One region of the Hymenobacter humi genome, then DNA from elsewhere that is predicted to be linked to it. Evidence: riboswitches for the same ligand, from Rfam matches in the RefSeq annotation. Region 1 holds a riboswitch; each other region holds the start of a gene.
The links. A riboswitch is a leader RNA that binds a small molecule or an ion and turns the genes downstream of it on or off. The one in region 1 is predicted to bind fluoride.
Positions count from the first base shown of each region.

Region 1 (4,634 bases):
ACCGTCGTGCACGTCACCGACGAGACCAACCCGGACGCCGTGATTGGGCACCGCGCCCAGTTCTCGGTGTGCCACAGCGGCCTGGTGCACGTGCCCGAAGGCAGCCCCCGCAAAATCGTGCATCAGGCCGACGTAGCCGAGGGCATCCTGCAGGGCGCGGCCGAGCTCGACGCCGACCTGCTGGTGCTCATCGTGCGCCACCACCGGCGGCTCGGCAGCCTGTTTGCCAGCAATAGCGTGACGACCCGGGTCATAAACGAAAGCCTGATTCCGGTCCTGCTCCTGCCCTCGCTGGACTAGCCGCCCCACCTCGGCGAGCGCGGGTTGGGCTGAAAAAAACAACTCCTTAAAAGTTGAGCTGGAAAGCTAGAACGAAGTAGAGACGCAACATTTTGCGTCTCGTCGTGTGCACCGCGTGGGTGTCGTTCAACGAAGAGACGCAAAATATTGCGTCTCTACCTCAGTCCAAAAACCAAAAAAACCAAACCCGCTCTTACCCTTTTTTGCGGTGCTCCGGGATTTCGCCCAGCTGCCGGCCCTGCTCTCGTCCAAAGCGCAGGTGCTTGGCGTGCCCGATAACCTGAGCTGAATAAATGCCGGTGTGGCCCGAAAACAGGTAGGCCGCGGCGCACGCCAGCCCCAGGTACACGCCCGCGTGGGCCCCAAAGAGCTCCAGCCCCATGAAGGTGCAGGCCAGCGGGGTATTGGCCGCGCCCGCGAATACCGCCACGAAGCCCATGGCTGCCAGCAGCGCCACCGGCAGCGGCACCACCAGCGCCAGCGCCGAGCCCAGCGCCGCCCCGATAAAGAACAGCGGCGTGACCTCCCCGCCCTTGAAGCCGCAGCCCAGCGTGAGGGCCGTAAGCAGCAGCTTGAGCAGAAAATCCTGCGGCGGCAGCGGAGCCTGAAATGCCGCCACAATGGTGGGGATGCCCAGCCCAATGTACTTAGTGGTGCCCAGCGCGGCCACGGCCAGCGCCACCAGCACGCCGCCCACCACGGGCCGCATCGGCGGATAGGCAATGCGCTTGAAAACGTGCCCGACCTGGTGCGTGAGCGTGGCAAAGCCGCGGGCCGTGAGCCCAAACAAAATGCCGCAGCCTACCGTGAGCAGCAGCCCGCCCGGCGAGATGGGCGGCACCTCCAGCTGCGGGTAAGCCGTGTGGCCCACGCCCCAGGCCTTGGTCACAAGGTCGGCCGCGACGGCCGCCAGGAAGCTCGGCACAATGGCGTCGTAGCGAATTGAGCCAATCAGAAATACTTCGAGCCCAAAAACCGCCCCGGCCAGCGGCGTGCCAAACACCGACGCAAATCCGGCGCTGATGCCCGCAATGAGCAGAATCTTACGGTCGCGGGGCCGCAGCCCCAGAAGGCGCGTGAGCTGGTCGGCCAGCGCGCCGCCCATTTGCACGGCCGTGCCCTCGCGGCCTGCTGAGCCCCCAAACAAGTGCGTGGCCAGCGTGCCAAACAGCACCAGCGGCGCCATGCGCAGCGGAATGGTGGTGCGCGGGTTGTGGATTTCGTCGATGAGCAAGTTGTTGCCTTTCACCACGCTCTGGCCCAGGTAATGGTAGCTGGCCCCGATGATGAAGCCCCCACCGGCAGCAGCCAGATAACCCAGGCGTGACTTTCACGCCAGTCCGTCACCCAATCAAGCGACAGCAGAAAAAACGCCGACGCCGACCCGACCAGCACGCCCACCACCGCGCAAATCAGCAGCCAGCGAAGCAGAAAAACCAGGTACGGCGCCTGCCCCAGCACCTCGAAACGACGACCAAAACCAGAAGAGCCAAATGCCATGAGCAGCGCAGTGAATGACCGAACATACGGCCGCCCCACGGTGGCGGGCGGCCATGGTGTAAGTAGGAGTCATCAGCTCATGGGCCCGGAGGCCCCGGCGGTTCGTGGTGGTACCCCATCACCAGTTGCGGGAGCAAAAGTAGGCGCTTATTGTTCGGCTGCGCAATTGGGGTTGTTGTCGGGCTTGGCCCTGCTTAGAGCAGCTTCAAAGTCGGTGTACTGGTTACGCCTCACCCCCGGCCGGAACCTCACCCCCGGCCCCTCTCCAAAAGAGAGGGGAGCCAAACGAGTGTAGCGCGGACTCTGTAGTCCGCGTCCCCGCGCCGTTTGGGTGTCGTTCGGGTTTCCGCCGGGGACGCGGACTACAGAGTCCGCGCTACAATCTTCCGGCCCCCTCACCCCGGAGATAGGCGGGGGTGAGGCCAATCGAATACACGGACCTTGAATCCGATTAATTGAGCTAAACCAAGTAGCTTCCCAAACGCCGACAGCTACTCGTCCTGGCCTTTGCTGAGCTCGGCTTCCAGGAAATAGGCGCCGCGCCGCACCAGTTGCGTGGTATCGGGCAGGGCCTCGAGCGGGGTGATGGTCACGTCGCCATCCTGGGCCGGGCCGGTCTGCACTTTGTAGCGGCGGAAGCGGTAGCCGCTGGCGCCCCTGCCCTGCCGGGCGAAGATGTAGCTCACCTCTCCGGCCTGAATCACGGCTTCTTCGGGCAGGGTGCGGTGCCGGGCTCCGGCCGTCTGGATGTGGGCGGCCACGTACTGGCCGGGCAGCATACCCGAGGGCTTGTGCAAGTGGGCGTGCACGCGCACCGTGCGGGCATCGTCGTCGAAGGCCTGGCCCACCAGGAATACCTCGGCTTCCTGCTCCTGGGCTACGCCGCTGTTCGGGATTTTGAAGAGCACGCGCTGGCCCTTCTGCACCCGGGCAATGTCTTTCTCGAACACCTTCAGCTCCAGGTGCAGGCCGGTGCGGTCTACTACTTCCACCAGCACGTCCTGGGGGTTCACAAACTGCCCGGGGTTGATGCTCACGGACTTGACGTAGCCGCTGATGGGCGTGGTGAGCGCCACGCTGGGCGTGAGCGAACTGGGCCGCAGGCGCTCGGGCGAGAGGCCCAGCAGGCGCAGGCTGGCCGGCCAGGGAGCGCTCGGTGGCCTGCTCGGTCTGGTACTCGGCCTGGGCCTGCTGCAGCTTGCGCTTGGCGCCCACGTCTTCGGCGTCGAGGGTTTGCTGGCGCTGCAGGTCCTGCCGCAGAAACTGCAGGCGGGCGCGGGCCTGCAGGTATTCCTGCTGCAGCTTGAGGTAGTCGGGGTGGCGCAGCACGGCCACCACAGTGCCTTTGCGCACAAACTGGCCCTGCAGCACCTTCACCTGCTGCACGTAGCCGCCCAGCACCGCGCTGATGGACACGTGGTTTTGCGGGGGCACGTCCACCACGCCGTTGGCCTGCACGTCGGAGGTCATGTTTTTGAGGGTGAAGCCACCCGTCTCGATGCCCGCGGCGGTGTATTGGGCCGGGCTGATGGTGACCTCGCCTGCGTGGGCCGCGGGGGCGGAAGCGGCCACCGGCGCGGCCTCTTTGGCCGGCTCATTTTTGCTCTGGCACGCGGGCAGGCCACCGGCACTCAGCAGCAAAACCACCAGCACCGACCAACTCCTACGCGCGGAGCCGGGAACAACAGACGACTCGCGCGAGGCGAGCGGAAGAAACGAAAACAAGGAAGAATAGCGCATGAAAAGCTGAAATGGAGAGGCCCGAAAGGGCTATTGGTCATCGGTGCCGGCAAGGGCCTGCAGCGCAACGACGAACTCATTGTATTGGCCGGCCTGGTCGAGATAAGCAGCCTGGATTTGCCACGCGGGCTCGGTGTTCACCACGTACGTCACGTAGTCGATGTCGCCGGCCCGGAAGCTTTTTTCGGCGGTGACGAGCATGAGGCGGGCCTGGGGCAGAGCCGTTTTCTCGTAGTAGGTGAGCGAGGCGCGGGCGCGGGCCAGCTGCAGGCGCAGCCCACGCAGTTGGCCCTGCAGGCTGGGCCGTGGCGTAAGTGAGCTGCGCCGTGGCCACCTGCTCGCCGATGCGGGCGGCGGCCACGCGGTTTTTCTGTGCCCCGCCCAGCAGCGGCAGCGACAGCCCCAGCTGCCCCACCTGGTACCCGCCCTCCTGGTTGATGGACTGGTTGAAATAGCCCGCCCGAATGTCGGGCAGGCGGCGCAGGCGCTCCACTTTGGTTTGTTGCTGGCTTACCGTCAGCTCCTGCTGCAGCACGGCCAGCGTGGGGTTGGTGGCGGCGCTAATGCCCGCTGTATCGCCCACAGCCAGTGGGGCCAGCAGGCTGAGCCGTGGTGTCGATGCTGATGGCGGCGCCGGTGTTGAGCAGCGTGCCCAGGCTGCTGGCGCTGCACCAGCAGCTGGGTCTGGAGCGTGGCCAGGCGGTTTTGCAGCTCCTGGGCCCGGGCTGCGGCCGACACCTGCTCGAGGCGGTTGGTTTCGCCGGTGCGGTAGCGGATGCTGGCGGCGCGGGCGGCCCGGCGGTACAGGCTGTCCTGCCGCCGCAGCAGGCGCAGGCGCCGGTAGTCGGTGAGCAGGCGGTAGTAGGCCCCGCTGATGTCCTGCGTGAGCAACCGGCGCTGCAGTCGCACCCGCTGTTCGGCCGTGAGGGTCTGGCCCTCCAAAAGCTTGCGCTGGGCCGCGTACACGCTCGGCAGCGAGGTCTGCTGAATCACGTTGATGCTGCGGTCGTTGAAAGGGCCCTGGATTTGGCCGTACTGCACATCGACCAGCGTGCGGGGCACGTCGTAGCCGGTGCGGCTCAGGGCGCGCTGGC
Region 1 is NZ_JBHTEK010000001.1:1,666,298-1,670,931, reverse strand. Features, by position in the region: gene ACFQT0_RS09515 (universal stress protein) at 1-300, shown strand, start outside; gene ACFQT0_RS09510 (chloride channel protein) at 494-1,549, opposite strand; gene ACFQT0_RS09505 (hypothetical protein) at 1,546-1,800, opposite strand; fluoride riboswitch at 1,857-1,932, opposite strand; gene ACFQT0_RS09500 (efflux RND transporter periplasmic adaptor subunit) at 2,292-2,903, opposite strand; partial or broken gene ACFQT0_RS09495 (efflux RND transporter periplasmic adaptor subunit) at 3,040-3,270, opposite strand; gene ACFQT0_RS09490 (hypothetical protein) at 3,209-3,535, shown strand; gene ACFQT0_RS09485 (TolC family protein) at 3,617-4,123, opposite strand; gene ACFQT0_RS09480 (TolC family protein) at 4,057-4,634, opposite strand, start outside.

Region 2 (4,634 bases), on a different contig from region 1:
TTCGTAAACACAGCTTTTCCGGCTTACCACGAGGGGCGCGTAGTGGGCTTGGAACTGAAAGGGGAGGGCTACAAGGGCCAGGCCCCGGAGAGCGAGTTTTCCCGCTCGTTGTGGCTGAGTAAGCTACCCGAAGGCCGGCCCGCCGCGCATATGGTAGTGGCAGAATCTGCGCTCGATGCGTTGTCATACGCGCAACTGCACCCCGGCGAGAAAGCCCTGTATGCGTCCACGGCGGGCGTACTCACTCAAAACAAGATTTTTGAGATGAAGCGCCTGCTCAGCGAGGAACGGATTCCGAGTATCAGGGCTGCCTTCGACAACGACACCCAGGGCCACCACTACGACACGCGCCTACTCGCTGGCTTCGCCAGTGAGCAAAACCCGATGAAAGTAGTCCGGGAGCATAAGCATCTGCTGACCGTCGAAGTCACGGCCACTAACCCGGCCGGGGTGCAGGCGCTGACCAACCACCTCAAAGCATACAACGACCAGACCGCCCGCCAGTACCGCGACCAGGCCGGCGAAACCAACACCCAGGCCGTGAGCCAGACCCTGCGCGACGAGATGATAAGCTCGACGAAGCTAGGCCCCAATACTTATCAGTTTCACGTTCCAATGAACCGCGAGGCGTTGGGGGCATTCAACCAGGGCGCGACGCAAAGCCTAGCCTTTGAGCATAAGATTGAAATCGTCAAGAGCCAGGGCAAGGATTGGAACCAGGACTTGAAGCAGGACCAGATGCAGCAGGTAGTGAAGCGGGAGCTTGGCCCGGTGGACGAAAACCAGTACGGCTTTGGAATGGACCACTGGAAAAATGAGCCCATAGAAGGCGTTGGCAAAATTACCGCGCAGCACCAGGCACAGGCCGAGGCCCGCGAGAGGGAGAGCGACTGCTAACCGTGGAGTTTCGGGAGAGCCGGGATGAAATGTCCCAGCTCAGCACTTTGCAGCAGAACCTAGAGAAAGCGGGCCTGAGCATCGACCATTCGCTACGGTTGGAGGGTGCCCAGCCCCGCGAACTTGCTACCGAACTGACCTTGCGCTACCCGGTTGCTTCGGCCCAGCTCCCGGCCCTGAGTGCCGCCCTCGACGCACTGGCCACGAACCCCAAGGCCACGGTCATTGAGCCGGTGCAGGACCAAACGGAACGCCGGGAACTTGCCACCGCCCAGGAAATCGCACAGCAACAGAAGCGGGCGGAGCAGCAGCAGATACAGCCGAGTAATTCACCCAGTCAAGACCAGGCCCGGCGCGAGTTTATCGACGCGGCCGTGCCAGTGGCGCAATCGCTACGGGAAAACGGCGGAGGATTGCAGGCGGCCTACTTGCAACAGGTAAGCAAAAGCCTGCTCAAACAGCCGGAAATCAAACCACTGGACCAAGAGAATCTAGTTAAGGTACTGGCAAAGATTGACCAGGTGCCGGCTCTCAAAGACAGCCACAGCGTCGGCCAGCTACGCCAGGCCATGCAGGTACTCAATCCCCCAATCAAGCCGGAGCAGACGCAAACGCAGCAGCAGGAGCGCCGCCGCGGCCCCAAGCTTTAGGGTTCTGGTTAGCGGGGGCTGATTCCGCAGCGGGGGATAGGCAACGATGTAATCAGCGGCGTAGCCGGTTGCCGCTACCTGTTGGCCAAAGCATATCAGGCGTTCCCGGAAGCAGAGGCCCCACGGCGTTTGCGAATGCTGGATGCACTTGCTTAGTGCCTGCTTGTAGTCGTTGCCTAGCTCGTACTGGTTACCGTCCTCGTCAAGCACTACCCCGCGCTGCTCGTCATAAGGAAACGTGAATGAGTTGGCGAAAAACCCTTGTACTAACTGCTGGCCATTCGCTACTCGCTGCTGTACATCAGCAAAAAAATCCCATTCGTTTTTCATGATAGACCAGTGTTTGAATCAGTACAGCCCATACCCACGGTTTAACCCGCTAACGCATCAGTTCCGACTATAGGGCTAAAATTAGCATTAAAGCTCAATTCGGCAGCCCCTATATGCAGGAGCAGGGCAGCAGCAGGCGGTGCCGCAGGAACCCGAGCCGCCTAACTAGGGTCCCCTCAGGAAACGGAAAAAATCGCACGTTAAGGAAAGCGGGTTTCCGTGCTGCCTCGCCACCGCCGCCTCAACCGCCCTGACCGTTGCTATTTCTTTTCGCCCTCGGGAGGTGCCCATTCACGCCGACGGAGCCCGTGGGAAACGGGCCCGCTGCGGTAGGTTTCGTCCTAAAGACGGCAGTCCTGCGCCTATTACGAGCCGATAGCACCGCTAACTGTTCAACTTCTAACCAGGTAATACAAGCAGTCCGGCCTGATTAGGAACCGGCCTCCCACCAAATGGTTTGTCCCCAAGCAGTGCCCGATAAGTATGCTACCCCAGGGCCGCCAGGTAACACGTTCGATGGCAAATCTCCCGGCCGGAAAGTTTACTCCACAGCGCCACGTAAGCAGTCCTCGCGGCATTTTCTTCGGCCTGCTATCATACCCGGTTTTATTTATCTTTGCACGGCATACGGTGATGGATTTCCACCGCGAACCGCCGGGGCCCGGGTCCTGCGCTGATGATTCCTACTGAAACGGACGGCCACGCGGGCCGCCCGGGTAGCTCATCGTATCGTTCGCTTTCGTGCATCTCGCCCTTCTTTTTGCTGCCCGCGGCCCTGCCGCACCCGCTTTCCCCTTCTTTCCGCTTTTGCGTCCGCACCGGTGGGCCAACGGGCTGGCGTATGCGTGAGCTGCTGCAAGCCCTCGACACGCGCCTGCTGCTGTGGGCCAACGGCCACCACCACCCGCTTGGGGATGCGGTGATGTGGTGGGCCAGCCAAACCTTCACCTGGGTGCCCTTTTATGCCGCGCTGCTGGCGCTGCTGGCCGTGCGCTTTCGCCGCCGGGCGTGGCTGCTGCTGCCGCTGATTGCCGTGCTCCTCCTGCTCAGCGACCAGGTGGCCTCCGGCCTGTTCAAGCCTGGTTTCAGCGGCTGCGGCCCAGCCACGAGCCGGCGCTGGCCGGGCAGCTGCGCTACCTGCACGCCTACCGGGGCGGCACCTACGGCTTCGTGTCTTCGCACGCCAGCAACGTGTTTGCCCTGGCGTTCTACCTCTACTTCACGGCCCGCCGGCAACTTCCCTGGCTGGCCGGGGTGCTGTTTCCCTGGGCCGCGCTGGTGGCCTACAGCCGGGTGTACCTGGGCGTGCACTACCCTTCCGACGTGCTGGTGCCCGTGCTGGTGAGCCTGGTGCTTGCCTACGGGGTGAGCCGGCTGTACGCCTGGGGCGAAGCACGGCTGATGCCGCCCGTTCCGCCCCCACCAGCCTAGCAACGCGGGCCCGTCTCCGGCGGGGTGTCCCCTACGTTTTTCTTTTACCGTTTCCCGCTGTCCGTGTTTCCCTTTTCCATCCCGCGTCGTCTGTTTCTCGTCCTGCTGCTGCTGGCCGTGCCTTCCCTGCTGTTTGCCTGGGGCGCCTGGAGCCACCAGCGCATCAACCGCGCCGCCGTGCTGGCCCTGCCGCCGGAGCTGCGCACGTTCTTTTACAACCACGCCGACTTTGTGACGGAGGAGGCCGTGATGCCCGACGCGCGCAAGTTCGTGTTGCACGACCGGGCCGAGGGGCCGCGCCATTTCATCAACCTCGAAGCATACCCCGTGCCGCTGGACCAGCTGCCCCGCACGGCGGCCGAGGCGCGTAAGCTGTACGATGCGGCCACGCTGGCCAAAAACGGGACGCTGCCCTGGACCATTCAGGAGAACCTGGCGCAACTGACCCAGGCCATGAAAAACGGACGCAAAGACGAAATCCTGTTTCTGGCCGCCGACCTGGGCCACTACCTGGGCGATGCGCAAATGCCCCTGCACACGTCGGCAAACCACGACGGCCAGCTCACGGGCCAGACCGGCATCCACGCCTTCTTTGAAGGGCAGCTGCCCGAGCTGTTCGGCGCGGCCTACCGCTTCGACGTGGGCCCGGCCACGTACCTGCCCGACCCGGTGGCGGAAACCTGGCGTCTGCTGGCCGGGAGCTACGCCAGCGCCGACACGCTGCTGGCCGTGGAGCGGCAGCTGCAGGCCGCGGTGCCCGCAGCCGACCGCTACGAGCACGACGCGCAGGGCGCCATCCGCAAGACCCAGTTTAACGACGACTACCACGCTTCGGCCTACGCCACGCGCTACCACCAGGCCCTGGGCTCTTTCGTTGAGCGCCGGCTGCGGCTGGCCGTGCAGTCCACCGCCAACTTCTGGTTTACGGCCTGGGTGAACGCCGGCCGGCCCGACCTGCGCCGGCTGGACGCGGACTACGCCACGCGCAGCAACGCCCACAACCTGAAACACGAGCTGCGCCTGCTGAAAAAGGGGCGGTGGACCTGAAAACCAACCCGGAATTTTAGCGATGCGCCCCCATGACTGCTCTTTCTACCCTGCCCCTGCTGCCCGGCGGGTTGCCCCTGGATACGTTGCTGATGGTGTGGGGCAGCTGCCTGCTGTTCGGCTTCGTCCTCGGCGTGTACGACCGCCGGCTGGCCGCGCTGGGGCCCAGGCTGCCCTTCTACGTGCTGGGCATCGTCAGCTTTACGGCGTTCTTTCACGTGGTCTACGAGGGCCTGTTTCGCCACCTGGGCGGGGGCACCATCCTGCTCTACGGCCTGG
Region 2 is NZ_JBHTEK010000004.1:146,291-150,924, forward strand. Features, by position in the region: gene ACFQT0_RS28755 (toprim domain-containing protein) at 1-897, shown strand, start outside; gene ACFQT0_RS28760 (hypothetical protein) at 927-1,547, shown strand; fluoride riboswitch at 2,498-2,570, shown strand; gene ACFQT0_RS28765 (phosphatase PAP2 family protein) at 2,886-3,308, shown strand; gene ACFQT0_RS28770 (zinc dependent phospholipase C family protein) at 3,372-4,355, shown strand; gene ACFQT0_RS28775 (hypothetical protein) at 4,388-4,634, shown strand, end outside.
Region 2: linked by a shared signal. The riboswitch ahead of ACFQT0_RS28765 (phosphatase PAP2 family protein) and the one ahead of ACFQT0_RS09505 (hypothetical protein) in region 1 are both predicted to bind fluoride.

Region 3 (4,634 bases), on a different contig from region 1:
GTGCAGATAAGATAGAGGCTTGGTTTAGGTCAATCGGGCCAGCCAAAGCCCCCGGCGGCCAGCAGCAGCCCCACCAGCAGGCTGCCCAGGCCGTAGAGCAGGATGGTGCCCCCGCCCAGGTGGCGAAACAGGCCCTCGTAGACCACGTGAAAGAACGCCGTAAAGCTGACGATGCCCAGCACGTAGAAGGGCAGCCTGGGCCCCAGCGCGGCCAGCCGGCGGTCGTACACGCCGAGGACGAAGCCGAACAGCAGGCAGCTGCCCCACACCATCAGCAACGTATCCAGGGGCAACCCGCCGGGCAGCAGGGGCAGGGTAGAAAGAGCAGTCATGGGGGCGCATCGCTAAAATTCCGGGTTGGTTTTCAGGTCCACCAGCTGCCCCTTTTTCAGCAGGCGCAGCTCGTGTTTCAGGTTGTGGGCGTTGCTGCGCGTGGCGTAGTCCGCGTCCAGCCGGCGCAGGTCGGGCCGGCCGGCGTTCACCCAGGCCGTAAACCAGAAGTTGGCGGTGGACTGCACGGCCAGCCGCAGCCGGCGCTCAACGAAAGAGCCCAGGGCCTGGTGGTAGCGCGTGGCGTAGGCCGAAGCGTGGTAGTCGTCGTTAAACTGGGTCTTGCGGATGGCGCCCTGCGCGTCGTGCTCGTAGCGGTCGGCTGCGGGCACCGCGGCCTGCAGCTGCCGCTCCACGGCCAGCAGCGTGTCGGCGCTGGCGTAGCTCCCGGCCAGCAGACGCCAGGTTTCCGCCACCGGGTCGGGCAGGTACGTGGCCGGGCCCACGTCGAAGCGGTAGGCCGCGCCGAACAGCTCGGGCAGCTGCCCTTCAAAGAAGGCGTGGATGCCGGTCTGGCCCGTGAGCTGGCCGTCGTGGTTTGCCGACGTGTGCAGGGGCATTTGCGCATCGCCCAGGTAGTGGCCCAGGTCGGCGGCCAGAAACAGGATTTCGTCTTTGCGTCCGTTTTTCATGGCCTGGGTCAGTTGCGCCAGGTTCTCCTGAATGGTCCAGGGCAGCGTCCCGTTTTTGGCCAGCGTGGCCGCATCGTACAGCTTACGCGCCTCGGCCGCCGTGCGGGGCAGCTGGTCCAGCGGCACGGGGTATGCTTCGAGGTTGATGAAATGGCGCGGCCCCTCGGCCCGGTCGTGCAACACGAACTTGCGCGCGTCGGGCATCACGGCCTCCTCCGTCACAAAGTCGGCGTGGTTGTAAAAGAACGTGCGCAGCTCCGGCGGCAGGGCCAGCACGGCGGCGCGGTTGATGCGCTGGTGGCTCCAGGCGCCCCAGGCAAACAGCAGGGAAGGCACGGCCAGCAGCAGCAGGACGAGAAACAGACGACGCGGGATGGAAAAGGGAAACACGGACAGCGGGAAACGGTAAAAGAAAAACGTAGGGGACACCCCGCCGGAGACGGGCCCGCGTTGCTAGGCTGGTGGGGGCGGAACGGGCGGCATCAGCCGTGCTTCGCCCCAGGCGTACAGCCGGCTCACCCCGTAGGCAAGCACCAGGCTCACCAGCACGGGCACCAGCACGTCGGAAGGGTAGTGCACGCCCAGGTATACCCGGCTGTAGGCCACCAGCGCGGCCCAGGGAAACAGCACCCCGGCCAGCCAGGGAAGTTGCCGGCGGGCCGTGAAGTAGAGGTAGAACGCCAGGGCAAACACGTTGCTGGCGTGCGAAGACACGAAGCCGTAGGTGCCGCCCCGGTAGGCGTGCAGGTAGCGCAGCTGCCCGGCCAGCGCCGGCTCGTGGCTGGGCCGCAGCCGCTGAAACCAGGGCTTGAACAGGCCGGAGGCCACCTGGTCGCTGAGCAGGAGGAGCACGGCAATCAGCGGCAGCAGCAGCCACGCCCGGCGGCGAAAGCGCACGGCCAGCAGCGCCAGCAGCGCGGCATAAAAGGGCACCCAGGTGAAGGTTTGGCTGGCCCACCACATCACCGCATCCCCAAGCGGGTGGTGGTGGCCGTTGGCCCACAGCAGCAGGCGCGTGTCGAGGGCTTGCAGCAGCTCACGCATACGCCAGCCCGTTGGCCCACCGGTGCGGACGCAAAAGCGGAAAGAAGGGGAAAGCGGGTGCGGCAGGGCCGCGGGCAGCAAAAAAGAAGGGCGAGATGCACGAAAGCGAACGATACGATGAGCTACCCGGGCGGCCCGCGTGGCCGTCCGTTTCAGTAGGAATCATCAGCGCAGGACCCGGGCCCCGGCGGTTCGCGGTGGAAATCCATCACCGTATGCCGTGCAAAGATAAATAAAACCGGGTATGATAGCAGGCCGAAGAAAATGCCGCTGAGGACTGCTTACGTGGCGCTGTGGAGTAAACTTTCCGGCCGGGAGATTTGCCATCGAACGTGTTACCTGGCGGCCCTGGGGTAGCATACTTATCGGGCACTGCTTGGGGACAAACCATTTGGTGGGAGGCCGGTTCCTAATCAGGCCGGACTGCTTGTATTACCTGGTTAGAAGTTGAACAGTTAGCGGTGCTATCGGCTCGTAATAGGCGCAGGACTGCCGTCTTTAGGACGAAACCTACCGCAGCGGGCCCGTTTCCCACGGGCTCCGTCGGCGTGAATGGGCACCTCCCGAGGGCGAAAAGAAATAGCAACGGTCAGGGCGGTTGAGGCGGCGGTGGCGAGGCAGCACGGAAACCCGCTTTCCTTAACGTGCGATTTTTTCCGTTTCCTGAGGGGACCCTAGTTAGGCGGCTCGGGTTCCTGCGGCACCGCCTGCTGCTGCCCTGCTCCTGCATATAGGGGCTGCCGAATTGAGCTTTAATGCTAATTTTAGCCCTATAGTCGGAACTGATGCGTTAGCGGGTTAAACCGTGGGTATGGGCTGTACTGATTCAAACACTGGTCTATCATGAAAAACGAATGGGATTTTTTTGCTGATGTACAGCAGCGAGTAGCGAATGGCCAGCAGTTAGTACAAGGGTTTTTCGCCAACTCATTCACGTTTCCTTATGACGAGCAGCGCGGGGTAGTGCTTGACGAGGACGGTAACCAGTACGAGCTAGGCAACGACTACAAGCAGGCACTAAGCAAGTGCATCCAGCATTCGCAAACGCCGTGGGGCCTCTGCTTCCGGGAACGCCTGATATGCTTTGGCCAACAGGTAGCGGCAACCGGCTACGCCGCTGATTACATCGTTGCCTATCCCCCGCTGCGGAATCAGCCCCCGCTAACCAGAACCCTAAAGCTTGGGGCCGCGGCGGCGCTCCTGCTGCTGCGTTTGCGTCTGCTCCGGCTTGATTGGGGGATTGAGTACCTGCATGGCCTGGCGTAGCTGGCCGACGCTGTGGCTGTCTTTGAGAGCCGGCACCTGGTCAATCTTTGCCAGTACCTTAACTAGATTCTCTTGGTCCAGTGGTTTGATTTCCGGCTGTTTGAGCAGGCTTTTGCTTACCTGTTGCAAGTAGGCCGCCTGCAATCCTCCGCCGTTTTCCCGTAGCGATTGCGCCACTGGCACGGCCGCGTCGATAAACTCGCGCCGGGCCTGGTCTTGACTGGGTGAATTACTCGGCTGTATCTGCTGCTGCTCCGCCCGCTTCTGTTGCTGTGCGATTTCCTGGGCGGTGGCAAGTTCCCGGCGTTCCGTTTGGTCCTGCACCGGCTCAATGACCGTGGCCTTGGGGTTCGTGGCCAGTGCGTCGAGGGCGGCACTCAGGGCCGGGAGCTGGGCCGAAGCAACCGGGTAGCGCAAGGTCAGTTCGGTAGCAAGTTCGCGGGGCTGGGCACCCTCCAACCGTAGCGAATGGTCGATGCTCAGGCCCGCTTTCTCTAGGTTCTGCTGCAAAGTGCTGAGCTGGGACATTTCATCCCGGCTCTCCCGAAACTCCACGGTTAGCAGTCGCTCTCCCCTCTCGCGGGCCTCGGCCTGTGCCTGGTGCTGCGCGGTAATTTTGCCAACGCCTTCTATGGGCTCATTTTTCCAGTGGTCCATTCCAAAGCCGTACTGGTTTTCGTCCACCGGGCCAAGCTCCCGCTTCACTACCTGCTGCATCTGGTCCTGCTTCAAGTCCTGGTTCCAATCCTTGCCCTGGCTCTTGACGATTTCAATCTTATGCTCAAAGGCTAGGCTTTGCGTCGCGCCCTGGTTGAATGCCCCCAACGCCTCGCGGTTCATTGGAACGTGAAACTGATAAGTATTGGGGCCTAGCTTCGTCGAGCTTATCATCTCGTCGCGCAGGGTCTGGCTCACGGCCTGGGTGTTGGTTTCGCCGGCCTGGTCGCGGTACTGGCGGGCGGTCTGGTCGTTGTATGCTTTGAGGTGGTTGGTCAGCGCCTGCACCCCGGCCGGGTTAGTGGCCGTGACTTCGACGGTCAGCAGATGCTTATGCTCCCGGACTACTTTCATCGGGTTTTGCTCACTGGCGAAGCCAGCGAGTAGGCGCGTGTCGTAGTGGTGGCCCTGGGTGTCGTTGTCGAAGGCAGCCCTGATACTCGGAATCCGTTCCTCGCTGAGCAGGCGCTTCATCTCAAAAATCTTGTTTTGAGTGAGTACGCCCGCCGTGGACGCATACAGGGCTTTCTCGCCGGGGTGCAGTTGCGCGTATGACAACGCATCGAGCGCAGATTCTGCCACTACCATATGCGCGGCGGGCCGGCCTTCGGGTAGCTTACTCAGCCACAACGAGCGGGAAAACTC
Region 3 is NZ_JBHTEK010000004.1:29,583-34,216, reverse strand. Features, by position in the region: gene ACFQT0_RS27960 (hypothetical protein) at 30-332, opposite strand; gene ACFQT0_RS27955 (zinc dependent phospholipase C family protein) at 345-1,352, opposite strand; gene ACFQT0_RS27950 (phosphatase PAP2 family protein) at 1,416-2,006, opposite strand; fluoride riboswitch at 2,156-2,228, opposite strand; gene ACFQT0_RS27945 (toprim domain-containing protein) at 3,180-4,634, opposite strand, start outside.
Region 3: linked by a shared signal. The riboswitch ahead of ACFQT0_RS27950 (phosphatase PAP2 family protein) and the one ahead of ACFQT0_RS09505 (hypothetical protein) in region 1 are both predicted to bind fluoride.